2 regions of the Achromobacter sp. MFA1 R4 genome follow, and region 2 is predicted to be linked to the other one. Evidence: predicted binding sites of a transcription regulator. Region 2 holds the regulator's gene; the other holds the start of a gene.
The links. Region 2 encodes HrcA, which represses chaperone genes, less so after heat shock. Its sites were predicted from a motif close to TTAGCACTCNNNNNNNNNGAGTGCTAA; they were not measured.

Region 1: the regulator HrcA is predicted to act here: its motif matches at 4,045-4,071, upstream of rpoH (RNA polymerase sigma factor RpoH).

What each region holds. Positions count from the first base shown of each region.
Region 1 covers NZ_LT707065.1:1,860,909-1,868,563, reverse strand. Annotated here, with positions in the region: gene BXA00_RS08375 (glutamate synthase-related protein) at 1-950, opposite strand, end outside; gene BXA00_RS08370 (hypothetical protein) at 1,332-2,093, opposite strand; gene fghA (S-formylglutathione hydrolase) at 2,324-3,190, shown strand; gene BXA00_RS08360 (hypothetical protein) at 3,287-3,976, shown strand; gene rpoH (RNA polymerase sigma factor RpoH) at 4,118-5,002, shown strand; gene BXA00_RS08350 (phosphodiesterase) at 5,362-6,201, opposite strand; gene BXA00_RS08345 (cation:proton antiporter) at 6,398-7,655, shown strand, end outside.
Region 2 covers NZ_LT707065.1:3,151,569-3,159,223, reverse strand. Annotated here, with positions in the region: gene dnaK (molecular chaperone DnaK) at 1-822, opposite strand, end outside; gene BXA00_RS14310 (thioredoxin family protein) at 907-1,311, opposite strand; gene grpE (nucleotide exchange factor GrpE) at 1,326-1,883, opposite strand; gene BXA00_RS14300 (hypothetical protein) at 2,024-2,260, opposite strand; gene hemH (ferrochelatase) at 2,250-3,365, opposite strand; gene hrcA (heat-inducible transcriptional repressor HrcA) at 3,411-4,415, opposite strand; gene BXA00_RS14285 (NAD kinase) at 4,558-5,457, shown strand; gene recN (DNA repair protein RecN) at 5,470-7,131, shown strand; gene fur (ferric iron uptake transcriptional regulator) at 7,270-7,655, opposite strand, start outside.

The DNA of each region.
Region 1 (7,655 bases), 1.3 Mb from region 2:
GACTGGCCTTCATAGACGATGGGATACAGCTTCTTCAGGTCCTCGCCCAGCACGGCCGACTGCATCATGCCTTCGCGGGCGCGCAGCCAGTTGAAGTTGCCCTTGACCGTGTTGATTTCGCCGTTGTGGGCGATCATGCGGTACGGGTGGGCGAGCGGCCAGGCGGGGAACGTGTTGGTCGAGAAACGCTGGTGGACCAGCGCCAGGGCGGACACCGTGCGGGTATCGGCCAGGTCGCGGTAGTAGCGGCCGACCTGGTCGGCCAGCAGCAGGCCCTTGTAGACCACGGTGCGCACCGAGGCCGAGGGCACGAAGTATTCCTTGCCGTGCGCCAGGTGCATGTTCTGGATGGCGTGGCTGGCGGTCTTGCGGATGACGTACAGCTTGCGTTCCAGCGCGTCGGGCACCATCACGTCGGCGCCGCGGCCGATGAAAAGCTGGCGGATCACGGGTTCGCAGTCGCGCACGGTGGGCGACATGGGCATGTCGACGTCCACCGGCACGTCGCGCCAACCCAGGACGACCTGGCCTTCGGCGCGCACGGAGCGCTCGAGTTCCTGCTCACAGGCCAGGCGCGAGGCGGTTTCCTTGGGCAGGAACACCATGGCAACGCCGTACTCGCCGGGCGGGGGCAGGATGATGCCTTGCTGGCTCAGTTCGTCGCGGTAGAGCGTGTCGGGGATCTGGATCAGGATGCCCGCGCCGTCGCCCATGAGCTTGTCCGCGCCGACCGCGCCGCGGTGGTCCAGGTTTTCCAGGATCTTCAGGCCCTGCTGGATGATCGCGTGGCTTTTCTTGCCCTTGATGTGGGCCACAAAGCCGACGCCGCAGGCATCATGTTCGTTCTTGGGGTTGTACAGGCCCTGGGCCGAAGGCAGGCCGATGCGCGTGGCATCGATGGGGGTCGCCTTGGGGGTGGGACAGGATTCGGTCGGGGTAATTTGGGGCATGGCGCGCTCCGCAGTGGGCCTGCGTCGTAATGTTGCAGTGCAGGAGACGGACAATACCCCCGCAGCGAGTAGGGTGCAACAGAAACAAACGGGGTATGACCCTAATAATTTCAGTGCGCTGTTATAGTGCATTAATATGGGGACATAACAAGATCCGCGCCAATTGTGGGCTTGCACGGGTGGGGTCTTTGGCTGCCAACGCCGGCGCACCAAAATCGCACAAAAACCCGTTTATGCGTCCCCATTTAAATGTGGTGATTTGCAGCGTCGGATCAACCCGCTTTGTGGCGAAAACTGCACATCATGCGGCGCGAGCCGCGCGGCGCCAAGGCGTGAATCAGCCCCAAAAACAAAACCCGCCATCGCGGCGGGTTGAAAGGATCAGGAATGGGTGGGCGGCGTGGAGGTCGTCGGCGAGGACGGGCCAGATTCGGTGTCCGCCGACGCCGCGGCAGGCTTCTTGCGCGGCCTGCCGCGCTGTCCCGGCGCCACGCGCCGACTGGCGGTATGGGCAAGGCTGGCAATGAAGCTCGGGCCGCCCAGCGCCCACTGGCCGGAAACCGCCTGGTCGATGCGCTGCGTTTCCTCTCGCGACAACCCGTCCTGCAGCCGCTTGCGGTAATTGGCCTGGCGGTCGAACGGCGTGTTGCCGCAGGCCCAGTAATCGGCGTGATCGGACTGCCACTGCGCCGGCGCCGCCGAGGTATTGCCCGTATGGCTGGACGCGGATGACCACGGCCAGGAGTCGGGGTCCTGCGATGCGCCGCTGCGCACGGGGTAGGTTTCCAGCCAGACCAGCGCCGGCAGCACCCAGGCGCCCGGTTCCAGCAGCGCCGATCGGTAGCGGCCCGCGAACACCCGGCCGCCGCGCAGCCGCGCCGCCAGGTTGCGGCCCAGCGTCTGCATCAGGCGCGGCAGGCCTTCTTCGTCCGCCGGCGTGGCCAGAAGCAGGATGCGGTCGTTGGCAAGAAGCCAGCCGTGCACCGACACGCGGTGGCGCTGGGCCGATTCGCCCAGCCACATGGCAAGCTGATTCAGGATATCGGCGGGCGCGGGTTGCGATGGCGCTGCCAATGGCTGAATAAAGTTGGCCTGCACCAGTTGGGGCAGCCCAGGGGCATACAGGCGGGGCAGACGGGCCATAGTGTCAGGGCTTGCGTATCAGGAAGAACGGTTTGTCTTCGCTCACGGTATATAAATAGTGCCACGGTGGGCGCTGGTCAAGTCCCGTGATCACAATCTGGGCGCGGTATGGCATTTTTTTTGTCGCGAGCGCTCATTGAGGGGCAGGTTAACATTCGGCGACGGAACGTCGCACCATGGATATCCCCTAACCCGCCGACGTTTTTCCACCTCTACACCGGAGAAAGCCAATGGCCGTGTCCCTGGAACTCATCTCGCAGCATCGGTGCTTCGGCGGCACGCAGCGCTATTACCGCCACGATTCCACGGAAATCGGCCTGCCCATGCGGTTTTCGGTCTACCTGCCGCCCCAGGCCGAGAACGGGCCGGTCCCGGTGCTGTTCTACCTGGCGGGCCTGACCTGCACCGAAGAGACCTTCATGATCAAGGCGGGCGCCCAGCGCCTGGCCGCCGAGCTTGGCGTCATGCTGGTCGCGCCCGACACCAGCCCGCGCGGCGCGGGGGTGCCCGGCGAAGACGAAAGCTGGGACCTGGGCACGGGCGCCGGTTTCTACGTGGACGCCACCACGCCGGCGTGGCGCGAGCACTACCGCATGGACAGCTACGTGACCCGCGAACTGCACGGCATCGTCACGGGCGGCACGCTGCCGGGCGACGCGTCGCGCACCGGCATCTTCGGCCACTCCATGGGCGGCCATGGCGCCCTCGTCCTGGCGCTGCGCAACCCGGACAAGTTCAAGTCCGTCTCCGCCTTCGCGCCGATCGCGGCGCCCAGCCAGTGCCCGTGGGGCAAGAAGGCGTTCGGCGCATACCTGGGCGCCGACGTCCAGGACTGGGCGGCCTATGACGCGTCGGCCCTGATGCGCGGATCGAAGCAGCCGTTCCCCGGCGGCATCCTGATCGACCAGGGCGACGCCGATCAATTCCTGGCCGAGCAGTTGTATCCCGAGGTGTTCGAGGCAGCCTGCGCCGCCGCCGGCCAGCCGCTCACACTGCGTCGCCAGTCCGGCTATGACCATGGCTATTACTTCATCTCGACGTTCATCGAGGATCACATCCGGTTTCACGTCGAGCGGCTTGGAAAACCGGCCGCCTGAGGGCGCGCTTCTATACTGGGGAGCCTGCCGCGGCGGGTGGCGGCTTCCTGCGCCCGCCGCGCCGCAAGCCCCTCGGCTTGAATAGGAACGCCTCATTTGATCAACGGAATCGCTCCCTTCGCCTGGATCCTGCTGGGCGCCGTCATCGTCTTGCTGCCCGGCATCGTCATGCTGCTGGGACGCGGGGGGCCACGCGACGAGCGCGGCCGCCGCATGTTCCAGTTCCGGCCCGTCCGCCGGGCGTGCGGACTGCTGCTGGTGTGCCTGGGGTGCGTGTCCGGCCTGCTCGCGCTGTCGCTGGTGCAGTTCGTCCGACTCACGACCGACGAACCGGTGGCGCGAATCGACGTCCGCCAGCAGGCAGAGGGCCAATTCGAGGTCAATGCCAGCGCGCCGGCGATCGGCACCAGGCAATACGTCCTGTACGGCGATCAATGGCAGATCGACGCCCGCGTCGTGCGCTGGAAACTGCCGGCCCTGATGGCGGGCGTGCCGCCGCTGTACCGGTTGGAGCGCCTGTCGGGTCGCTACAGCGACGCGGCGCGTGAAGCCACGGCCACCCGCTCCGTGCATCCGCTTGACGATTGGCCCGCGCCGGATCTCGGTTCACTGAAGAAAAGTTTTCCGAACTGGTTCCCCTTCGTCGATGTCCAATTCGGCAGCGGCGCCTACATGCCGTTGTTCGACGGCGCCCGCTACCAGGTGTTCATGGATCCCCGCGGCGCGCTTTTCATCCGCCCGGATGGCCAGGCCACCGTTGATGGTCTCAAGCAACTGGGCTGGTGACGGCACGCCGTAAAATAAATGGGGACGCGTTCTGTCAAAGGAAACTTTGACGCGCCGCAACAGTCGAATTAGCACTCCCAATACTTGAGTGCTAACATCGAATTCATGTCTTTATCTCTTCGCCATCCGGAGACCCCCGCTATGAAGCAACCCAGTACCTCGTTGACCGCTTCCGGCAACGCTCTGGCGTTGGCCATTGCCAATCCGGGCGCTCTGGGCACGATCGACGCGTACATTTCCGCGGTCAACCGCCTGCCGGTGCTGTCCGCGGAGCGTGAAACGGAGCTTGGCCGCCGCCTGCGCGACCAAGAAGACCTGGGCGCCGCCCGCGAGCTGATCCTGTCGCACCTGCGCCTCGTCGTCTCGGTGGCCCGGCAATACCTGGGTTATGGCCTGCCCCACGCCGACCTCATCCAGGAAGGCAACGTCGGCCTGATGAAGGCCGTCAAGCGCTTCGACCCCGAGCGCGGCGTGCGCCTGGTGTCCTTCGCCGTCCACTGGATCAAGGCCGAGATCCACGAGTACATCATCCGCAACTGGCGGTTGGTCAAGGTGGCGACCACCAAGGCCCAGCGCAAGCTGTTCTTCAACCTGCGCAGCATGCGTCCCGACGGCCAGACCCTGGATCCGGAACAGGTCGACCATATCGCCCGCGAGTTGAACGTGCGCCACGAAGACGTGAGCGAGATGGAAGTCCGCATGTCCGGCCGCGATATGTCGCTGGAAAACCAGGACGATGACGATGACAGCTACGCGCCCATCGCCTATCTGTCCGATGAAGGCCGCCAGGAACCCACGCGTGTGCTGGAACGCGCCGCGCGCGACCGCCTGCAAAGCGCGGGCCTGACCGGCGCGCTCGATGCGCTGGATGCCCGCTCGCGCCGGATCGTCGAGGCCCGCTGGCTGCAGGATGATGGCGGCGCGACGCTGCACGAGCTAGCGCAGGAATTCGGCGTCTCGGCGGAACGCATCCGCCAGATTGAAGCCGCCGCGCTCAAGAAGATGCGCGGCAACCTCGCCGCCTGATTTCGCATCACGCCCGCTATCGCCTCGGAAGGCCGCGAAGTTCGCGGCCTTTTCTTTTGCGGACGCGCGCTGGTGGACCAATAAATTGATACAAATTCGCGGCGAATTTTCGGACTTCTTCGAAACTTAATGGGGATGGCGCCGCCTAACTTCATGTAGACCGCGAACTTAGGTTGGCAGTCTTGTCATCCGTCTCGGCTTCTCCTCTTTCCCCTCCCCTATGAGACGGATGCTTGCGGGGCACCTAGCATATCGGTGCCCCGTTTTTTATGCGCGCTCGGCGCGCATCGCGTCATGCGAATCGCTTCACACGCCACGCTTCACACGCGACCCTGCATGGGAATTGCCTGGCGCAGGCATTACGCCGCGCGGGCGTTCTCCGGCGCCGCCAGCGCCGTGTGCCACAGCGCGTCCTGCACGCGGCGCACGCCCGTGGCCATCGAACCGTCCTGATAGAGCTTGATCCACCGGTAGCCCGGCGCCATGTTGTCCACGATGTGCTTGCCGTCGCGGATGCTGAACTGGAAGCAGGTCGACGGCGTGGCCAGCATGCGCAGGTTGTGCCGGCGGCGGTCGAACTCATGATGCACATGCCCCCACAGCAGCACCCGCACCTGCGGCCAGCGGGCCAGCAGCTTGAAGAGCGCCTGCGGGTTGTCGATCATCATCGAGTCGTGCCAATGGCTGTCGATCTGCATCGGGTTGTGGTGCATGGCCACCAGCGTGTGGCGATCGGGCGCCTGGGCCAGCGCGGCCTCCAGCATATCGAGTTCACTGGGCGGCAGGTGCCCCGCGTTCGAGCCGGGCACCGTGGTGTCCAGCGCAATGACGCGCCACGCGCCCACGTCGGTCACGGGCATCGACCATTCGGAGAGCTCCTGTCGCAGCACTGACGGCTGATCGTGATTGCCGGGCAGGCAGCGGATGGTGGCGCGCTCCAGCGCGCCGGATTCGGACAGGATGCGCGCAAAGCGCCGGTAGCTCGCGGCTTCGCCGTCCTGCGACAGGTCGCCCGTGGCAAGCAACAGGTCGGGATGCTTGCCGTCGGCCTCGATCTGGCGCAGGACCGCGCGCAGGCTGGCGTCGGTATCGACGCCCAGCATCGAAGTGTCGGGCTCGCCGAACAGATGGCTATCGGTCAATTGGACGAGCATCGCGGGCGCGTCATGGCGCCGGGTCAGGGTATGGATGCGAGCCACGAGCCGCTCCTGCAGAATTTGCGTGATGCCACATTACCCAAAAAACATGGCGCGGCGCGTTTCGCAAGCGTCCCTTGGGGTAACGAAACGTGCATTCTCCACGATTCCCGTCAGACGCTGACGGCAGGCATCCGAAAAAAGCCGCTATTCTTGCGAAACCTTCCACACGCTTTAAGAATGGGACGCGGCGTCACCCATGGATGTTGGTTTTCTCGTATTTGGTCTTGCGGGCCTGCTCACGCTGGTCTGCTTCATGCCGCCCCTGGCCGGCCGCGTCAAGCTGCCCTATTCCGTGCTGCTCGCGATCGTTGGCTGTCTGCTTGGCATCATCATTCACGTTCATGGCTGGGCGCCCGCCTGGATCGGCGACTTCCTCGATTCGCTGGAAAGCTTCGAGATCTCGTCCGAGACCTTCCTGATGGTATTTCTGCCCGTGCTGCTCTTCGAGACCGCGCTGGCGATGAACGTGCGTCGATTGATGGACGACATCGGTCCCATCTTGATGATGGCCATCGTGGCGGTGGTCGTCTGCACGGTGGTGGTCGGCGTGACGCTCGATGCGGTCTCGCCCTACGGGCTGGTGGTGTGCCTGCTGCTGGGCGCCATCGTGGCGACGACGGACCCGGTGGCCGTGGTCGGCATTTTCCGCGAAGTGGGCGCGCCCAAGCGGCTGACCACCCTGGTCGAGGGCGAAAGCCTCTTCAACGACGCGGCCTCCATCGCGCTGTACTCCGTGCTGCTGGCCGTACTGAGCGGCAGGGGCGAGTTGTCCGTCAGCGGCATCTTCAACGACTTCCTCGTGCACTTCATCGGCGGCGGGCTGGCGGGGTTTGCCATGGGGCGGCTGGCCTGCTTCCTGTTCGCCTGGTTGCGCGGTTTTCCCACGGCCGAGATCACGCTGACCCTGACGCTGGCCTACCTGTCCTTCTTCATCTCCGAGCATTACCTGAACGTCTCGGGCGTGGTCGCCACGGTGATCGCGGGGCTGGTGGTGGGATCGACCGGCCGCACGCGCATGTCGCCCACGACCTTCGAACATCTGGCCAGCGCCTGGGAGCAGTTCGGCTTCTGGGCCAATTCGCTCATTTTCCTGTTTGCCGCCATGCTGATTCCCAAGCTCATGGCGGCCGCCGATTGGCAGGAACTGGTGCTGGTCGGCGTGGTGTTCGTCGTGACCCTGGTCGCGCGCGGCATCGTGGTGTTCGGCTTGCTGCCGCTGCTGGGCCTGACCCGGCTGGGCACCAAGGTCAGCAATCCCTACAAGGTCGTGATGCTGTGGGGCGGCTTGCGCGGCGCCGTGTCGCTGGCGCTGGCGCTGGCGGTGACCGAGCAGACGGGCGTGCCCGAAGAGGCGCGCCAGTTCATCGCTGTCGCCACCACCGGGTTCGTCCTGATGACCCTGTTCGTCAACGGCATCAGCCTGCGGCCGCTCATCCGCATGCTGGGGTTGAACC
Region 2 (7,655 bases):
CAGCTCGATCTTGGCCTTTTCGGCGGCTTCCTTCAGGCGCTGCAGGGCCAGCACGTCCTTGGACAGGTCGACGCCTTGTTCCTTCTTGAACTCGGCGATGATGTAGTCGATGATGCGCTGGTCGAAGTCTTCGCCGCCCAGGAAGGTGTCGCCGTTGGTCGACAGCACTTCGAACTGCTTTTCACCGTCCACGTCGGCGATTTCGATGATGGACACGTCGAACGTGCCGCCGCCCAGGTCATAGACGGCGATCTTGCGGTCGCCCTTTTCGGTCTTGTCCAGGCCGAACGCCAGCGCCGCAGCGGTGGGTTCGTTGATGATGCGCTTGACTTCCAGGCCCGCGATGCGGCCGGCGTCCTTGGTGGCCTGGCGCTGGCTGTCGTTGAAGTAGGCGGGCACGGTGATGACGGCCTCGGTCACTTCTTCGCCCAGGTAGTCCTCGGCGGTCTTCTTCATCTTGCGCAGCACGTCGGCCGACACTTGGGGAGGCGCCATCTTCTTGCCGCGCACTTCCACCCAGGCGTCGCCGTTGTCGGCCTTGACGATGGCGTAGGGCATCAGGTTGATGTCCTTCTGCACCGCCTTTTCTTCGAACTTGCGGCCGATCAGGCGCTTCACCGCGTACAGGGTGTTGCGCGGGTTGGTCACGGCCTGGCGCTTGGCCGGCGCGCCGACCAGGGTCTCGCCGTCATCCATGTAGGCAACGATGGAGGGAGTGGTGCGAGCGCCTTCCGCGTTTTCGATGATCTTGACCTGCCCGCCGTCCATGACAGCCACGCAGCTGTTGGTCGTTCCCAGGTCAATGCCAATAATCTTGCTCATGGTGGGTTACCTTGATTATTAAATCTATGAAAATTTGGGGAAAACTGCTTGTCCCCCCATAACTGGGGCTGCCCGAGGGGTTTTTCAAGACGCCGGGCGGGAAATTTCCGCACCCGGTTCCTGCAGGCGGTGGATCGCCGCCGTGAACTGGGGCAATCCGGGCCAGCCGGTGATGCGCCCCAGCCGTTTCCCGGACCGGTAAAGCACAAAAGTGGGGACGCCATGCAACGAAAAGCGCCGGCCCAGCGGTTCGTCCGCATAGACGTCGGCCTCGAACCAGGTCAGGCCCAGGCCCAGCAGCGTTTCCTGGTGCAGCAGCGCGGCCTGCTTGAACAGGTTGCAGTTGTAGCAGTCCTGCCCCCACAGGAACACGCAGCGCAGGTCCGAGCCGGGCGCCTGCACGACCGCCGCATCGAATCCGGCCGTGTCGACATGACGCATGCCGAACACCTGGAATACCTGCGCCGGATCGAAGCGGGGGTCCGTCATGGCGGAGAAACCAATCAGCCCTGGCCGGCCGACACGACCACCAGCGCCGGGCGCAGGGTACGGTCGGCAATCACGTAGCCCTTCTGCAGCAATTGCACCACCGTGTTGGCGGGCTGCTCGTTGGGAATGGACGAAATGGCCTGGTGCTGGTGCGGATCGAACTTGTCGCCCTGCGCCGGCGCGATTTCCTTGAGCAGGTTGCGCTCGAAGGCGGCGGCAAGCTGCTTGAGGGTGACTTCGACGCCTTCGCGCAGCGTGTCGACCGTCTGGTCAGGCTGGGCCAGCGCGGCTTCCAGGCTGTCCTTGACCGGAACCAGGCTTTCGGCGAACGATTCGATGCCGAACTTGCGCGCCTTGGACACTTCTTCCTGGGCGCGGCGGCGCACGTTCTCGGCCTCGGCGTGCACACGCAGAAGCTGGTCGTGCTGCTCGTTGACGGTAGCCTGGGCGGCGTCCAGTTGGGCGCGCAACTCGTTCAGCTCGGCCTGCGTAGCGTCCTGGGCGGCGGGTGCCGCGTCGGCGCTCTGGCCGACTTCGGGCGCCTGCTCAGCAGGCTCGTGGGGTGCCGTCATGGGGAATCCTCCAAAAAGAATGGCTTTCTCAGACATGAATGGGGGCCAATACCCCTATTTCAAGCCCGGGTAAGTGAAAAATTCCCTCACGGCGGCGGCCAGGGCGCCGCGTGAACGGACCGCCCTGGATTTCGAACCGCTTACTTCTTGCTGGGCTGCGCCGGCGCGACGGGGTCGCTGGCCGGAAAACTTTCCTTCAATGCGCGGTCGACACGCTTGTCATCCGCATCCGGATTGGAGGGAATGGCGACCGGGTCGCTGGCCGGAAAGGTGTCGGCCAGGGCTTCGTCCAGCTCGTGTTCGACGTGGTCTTCTTCGGCCGGGGTGCTTACCTTTCCCTTCTTTTCCGACTTGCCAGTCTTGGGATCATGCTGCATGCGCCTTCTCCTTCAAGTCAGTGGTGCCTGGAACCCATCCCTGCAAGTGCCGTGCCACCAAGCCGGACAGGCCGGCGATCCAGGCCTCGTCGTCGTTGATGGCCGGGATGTAACGGAACTGCCTGCCCCCCGCCTCGAGGAAGGCGTCGCGGCATTCCAGGCTGATTTCTTCCAGGGTTTCAAGACAGTCTGCCACAAATCCCGGGCACACCACATCGACCTCGGTGACGCCCGAGGCGGCCAGCGCCTTGAGCGTCGGCTCGGTGTAGGGCTCCAGCCAGCGGGCGGTGCCGAACCGGCTCTGGAACGTCACTTCGATCTGGTCGCGCGGCAGGGACAGGCGCTGCGTCAAGAGCCGGGCCGTCTCCAGGCAATCGCGGTAGTAGGGGTCGCCAAGCTCGATCGAATAGCGCGGCAGGCCGTGAAAACTCATGACCAGCTTCTGGGGCTTGCCGTGCTCCAGCCAGTACCGCTCGATGCGCGCGGCCAGCGGGTCCAGGTAGGCCGGATCGTCGTGGAAGCGCTTGATGAAGCGCATCTCGGGCTGGTCGCGCAGCCTGCCCGCATGGCGGGTGACCGCATCGACCACCGTGGCGGTGGTGCTGGCGGCGTACTGCGGATACAGCGGCACGGTGAGGATGCTCTCGCAGCCCTGCTTGCGCAGGGCCGAGATGGCATCGGGGATGGAGGGATTGCCGTAGCGCATGCCCAGTTCGACCACGGCGTCCACGCCCGCGGCGTGCAAAGCGGCGCGCACGCCGTCCGCCTGCCGCTTGCTGTAGACCATCAGGGGCGAGCCCTCCTGCATCCAGATGCCGGCATAGCGCGGCTCCAGCCGCTTGGGACGGCGGACCAGCACGATGCCGTGCAGGATGGGCTTCCAGAGGTAGCGCGGGATCTCGATGACGCGGGGATCGGAAAGAAATTCACCGAGGTACTTGCGGATGTCCTTGGCCGTCGGGGTGTCCGGCGTGCCCAGGTTCACCAGCAGCACGCCGACCTTGCCCGGCACGCGCGGCGGCGGATCTTCGTTGAAGGGGTCTTCTTGCTGGGGTTCAGGAAGGTAGCGCTCAGGCCAGAGATACTTGAACAGGCGAAGAAACACAAAAACTCCCGTTCCTCCGCAAGGAGGATGTAGCTTTGAATGGAACTACTGATTGTGGCTGAGGGCGTTGGACAGCAAGCGCGCCGTGATGTCCACGATGGGAATGACGCGTTCGTAGGCCATGCGGGTCGGCCCGATCACGCCCAGGGTGCCCACCACCTTGCCATCCACGCCGTAGGGCGCGGTGATGACGGAGACGTCCTCCATGGGCACGAGCTGCGAATCGCCGCCAATGTAGATCTGCACGCCCTGCGCCCGGCTGGACACGTCCAGCAACTGCAGCAGATCGGTCTTTTTCTCGAACAGCGAGAACATCTTGCGCAACCGGTCCATGTCGGACGCGATGTCGGTCACGTCCAGCAGCTTGCGTTCGCCCGAAATGACCACGGCATCGCCGTCTTCGGCGGCTTCGGCGCTGGCCTCGACGGCGGCCTGCATCAGGCGGGAGATGTCTTCGCGCAGTTGGGCCAGTTCGGTCGACAGCGTCTGCCGGACGGCATTGAAGGACTTGCCGGCGAAATGCATGTTGAAGAAGTTGCCGGCCTCGAGCAGCTCGGATTCGGAGTAATCGCGCTGCACGAAAAGAATGCGGTTCTGGACGTCGCCGTCGGGCGTCACGATGATGAGCAGGACGCGCTTGTCCGACAGGCGAATGAATTCGATCTGGCGAAAGACCTGCGCGCGCTTGGGCGTGAGCACCACGCCCGCGAACTGGGTCAGGTTCGACAGCAGCGCCGCGGCCGCGTTGACGGCGCGGGTGGGCTCGGCCGCCGAGAGCATTTCGCCCATGTTGTGCGGCTGCAGCTGGTACGACTGCACCGACAGCAGCGAATCGACGAACATGCGGTAGCCGCGCGGCGTGGGTACGCGGCCCGCCGAGGTGTGCGGACTATGGATCAGCCCCAGCTCTTCCAGGTCCGCCATGACGTTGCGGATGGTGGCCGGGGACAAATCGAAGACTTTAGATAGCGTCCGCGAGCCGACTGGCTGCCCATCGGCGATGTAGCGTTCTATCAACGCTTTCAGTAATGCGCGTGCGCGGTCATCCATAACGGCTATTTTAGGGAATCTTTTCCAATTGAGGCGATTTTTGTCCCGCAACCCGATATACGGCCCCATATAATCGGCTAACCGGCTCATTTCGGGCTGGATTCGGCTTTCCGGTTTCGCCCTTCTCACTTTTGACGCAGCCATGCATTTTCCTATCGTCGCCCTGATCGGCAGATACCAGGACACCGGCCTGGATACACCGCTGAGAGCGCTTGCGCACGCGCTCACGCAGGCGGGCCGGCAGGTGCTGATCGACGCGGACACGGCGCGCAACACCGGGCTGACCGAATACCCCATCGCCACGCTCGAAGAAATCGGCAAGACCGCCTCGCTCGCCGTCGTGATGGGCGGCGACGGCACGGTGCTGGGCGCCAGCCGCCACCTCGCGCCTTACGGCATGCCGCTGGTGGGCATCAACCACGGGCGGCTGGGCTTCATCACCGACATCGCCCTGCAGGACGCGCACGCCGCGCTTGCCCGCGTGCTGGAAGGCAGCTTCCAGATCGAAGACCGCATGCTGCTCGAAGGCAGCGTCTGGCGCGGCGACCAGAAAATGTATTCCGCGTCGGCCCTGAACGACGTGGTCCTGAATCGCGCGGGACGCGGGGGCATGATCGAGGTGCGGGTCGAGCTGGACGGCGCCTTCATGTACACGCAGCGCGCCGACGGCCTGATCATCGCCACCCCCACCGGGTCCACCGCCTATGCGCTGTCGGCCAACGGGCCCATCCTGCACCCCGGCATGAACGCCCTGGTGCTGGTGCCGGTGGCGCCGCAAACACTGTCGAACCGCCCCATCGTCATTCCGGACACGGGCGTGCTGAACATGACCCTCACGGCCATGGGCCGCGTCGAAGTCGGCGCCAGCGTGCACTTCGACATGCAGACCTGGTCCGACCTGCAACCGGGCGACCGCATCGTCGTGCAGCGCGCGCCCTATACCATCCGCTTCGTGCATCCCGAAGGCTACAGCTTCTTCTCCACCCTGCGCCGCAAGCTGCACTGGAACCTGATGCCCGAAGCCTCCGACAACGTAGAGTAGTTGGCGCCCCCCATGCTGCGCACCCTGCACATCCGAGACTTCGTCATCGTCGAACAGACCGAGATCCACTTCGGTCCCGGCTTCACCGTCTTTTCCGGCGAAACCGGCGCGGGCAAATCCATCCTGGTGGATGCGCTGGCGCTCACGCTGGGCGAACGCGGCGACGCCAGCATGCTGCGCGAAGGCGCGGCCCGTGCCGACATCACCGCGGTGTTCGACACGCCCAAGGCGCTGCATGCCTGGCTGGCCGAGCGTGAAATCGACGCCGACGAAGAACTCTCGCTGCGGCGCGTCATCGACGCGCAGGGCCGCAGCCGCGCCTATATCAACGGCACCCCCGCCACCGTCGCGCAATTGCGCGAACTCGGCGACAGCCTGGTCGACATCCACGGACAGCACGCGCACCAGAGCCTGATGCGCCCCGACGCCCAACGCGACCTGCTGGACGCCCACGGCGGCCATGCCGAGCTTCGCCACGCCGTGGGTCAGGCCTGGAAGCAGTGGCGCGCCCTGGCGCGGCAACTGGAGTCCGCCGAAAAAGACGCCGAGAGCCTGGCCTCCGACCGCGAGCGCCTGCAATGGCAGGTCGATGAACTCGACCAACTGAACCTCGGGCCGGACGAATGGGAAGCCCTGCAATCCGAACACACGCGGCTTTCCCACTCGCAGTCGCTGCTCGACGGCGCTTCGCAGATCCTCGAAGCGCTCGATGGCGAAGGCGACTCCGCCCATCACCGCCTGACGGCGGCCAACCAGCGCATCCAGCAGATGTTGCGGCACGATCCGGGCCTGAAGGGCGTCCAGGACGAACTTGAATCGGCCCGCATCGCCATCAGCGAAGCCGTGTCGGACCTGAACAACTACGTCAGCCGCGTCGAACTGGACCCCAAGCGGCTCGCCGACGTGGAAGCGCGGCTGGGACTCGTCTTCGAAACCGCCCGCAAGTTCCGCGTCGAACCCGACGCGCTGTGCGACCTGCGCGAATCGCTGCATTCGGAGCTTGCCGCCCTGCAGGCCGCCGGGGACATCGACGCCCTGCGCGCCCAGGCGGCCGCGGCACAGGCGCAGTACGACACGGCCGCCGCCAAGCTCAGCACGGCGCGCCGCAAGATCGCCAAGGACCTCGCCAAGCAGGTCACGCAGGCCATGCAGACGCTGGCGATGCAGGGTGGCCGCTTCGAGCCCACCCTTGCGCCTTCCGCCCCTTCCGCGCATGGCAGCGAACAGGTTGAATTCCTGGTGGCCGGCCATGCCGGCACCACGCCGCGCCCGCTGGCCAAGGTGGCGTCAGGCGGCGAACTGTCGCGGATTTCGCTCGCGTTGTCGGTCATCGCCAGCCGTGCGGCGCGCGTCCCGACGCTGATCTTCGACGAAGTCGACAGCGGCGTGGGCGGCGCGGTCGCCGAAGCCGTCGGCAAGCTGCTGCGTGAACTGGGCGAGCGCCATCAGGTGCTGTGCGTCACCCACCTGCCCCAGGTCGCGGCTTGCGCCAACAACCAGTTCCTGGTCAGCAAGACCGAATCGCGCGGCACCACGCGTTCCAGCATCGAAGAACTGGACCCGTCCGCCCGCGTCGAAGAGATCGCGCGGATGCTGGGCGGCATGACGCTCACCGCCACCACGCGCGAACATGCGCGCGAAATGCTGGAAGGTTTCGGACAGGCGGCGTCTTAAGCCGCGCCCGCCCAGGAAGCTGCGCGCGCCCGATCCCCCCTGTCTGCGGACAACAAAAAGCCCCTTCTCTATGAAGGGGCTTTTGCGCTTGGCGGGGCCGTGGTCCAAGGGCCCGGCCTTCCGCTTGCCGATCCGGGTTCAACGACCCTTCAGGCAGCTTCCGCAAATGCCATACAGCACCATTGCGTGGCTTTCCAGCGCAAAGGCGTTGTCCTTGGCAATCTTCTGCTGGCGCTTTTCGATCTCGGGATCCGAGAACTCGACGACCTTGCCGCAGTTGGTGCAGATCAGGTGATCATGGTGGTCGCCGTCGTTCAGTTCGAAAACGGCCTTGCCGCTGTCGAACTGGCTGCGCGCCAGGATGCCGGCCTGCTCGAACTGCGTCAGCACGCGGTAAACGGTTGCCAGGCCGATTTCGACGTTTTCGCCGATCAGGGCGCGATAGACGTCTTCGGCGCTCAGGTGACGCTCACCGGATTTGCGGAAAATATCAAGAATCTTCAGGCGAGGAAAAGTCGCCTTCA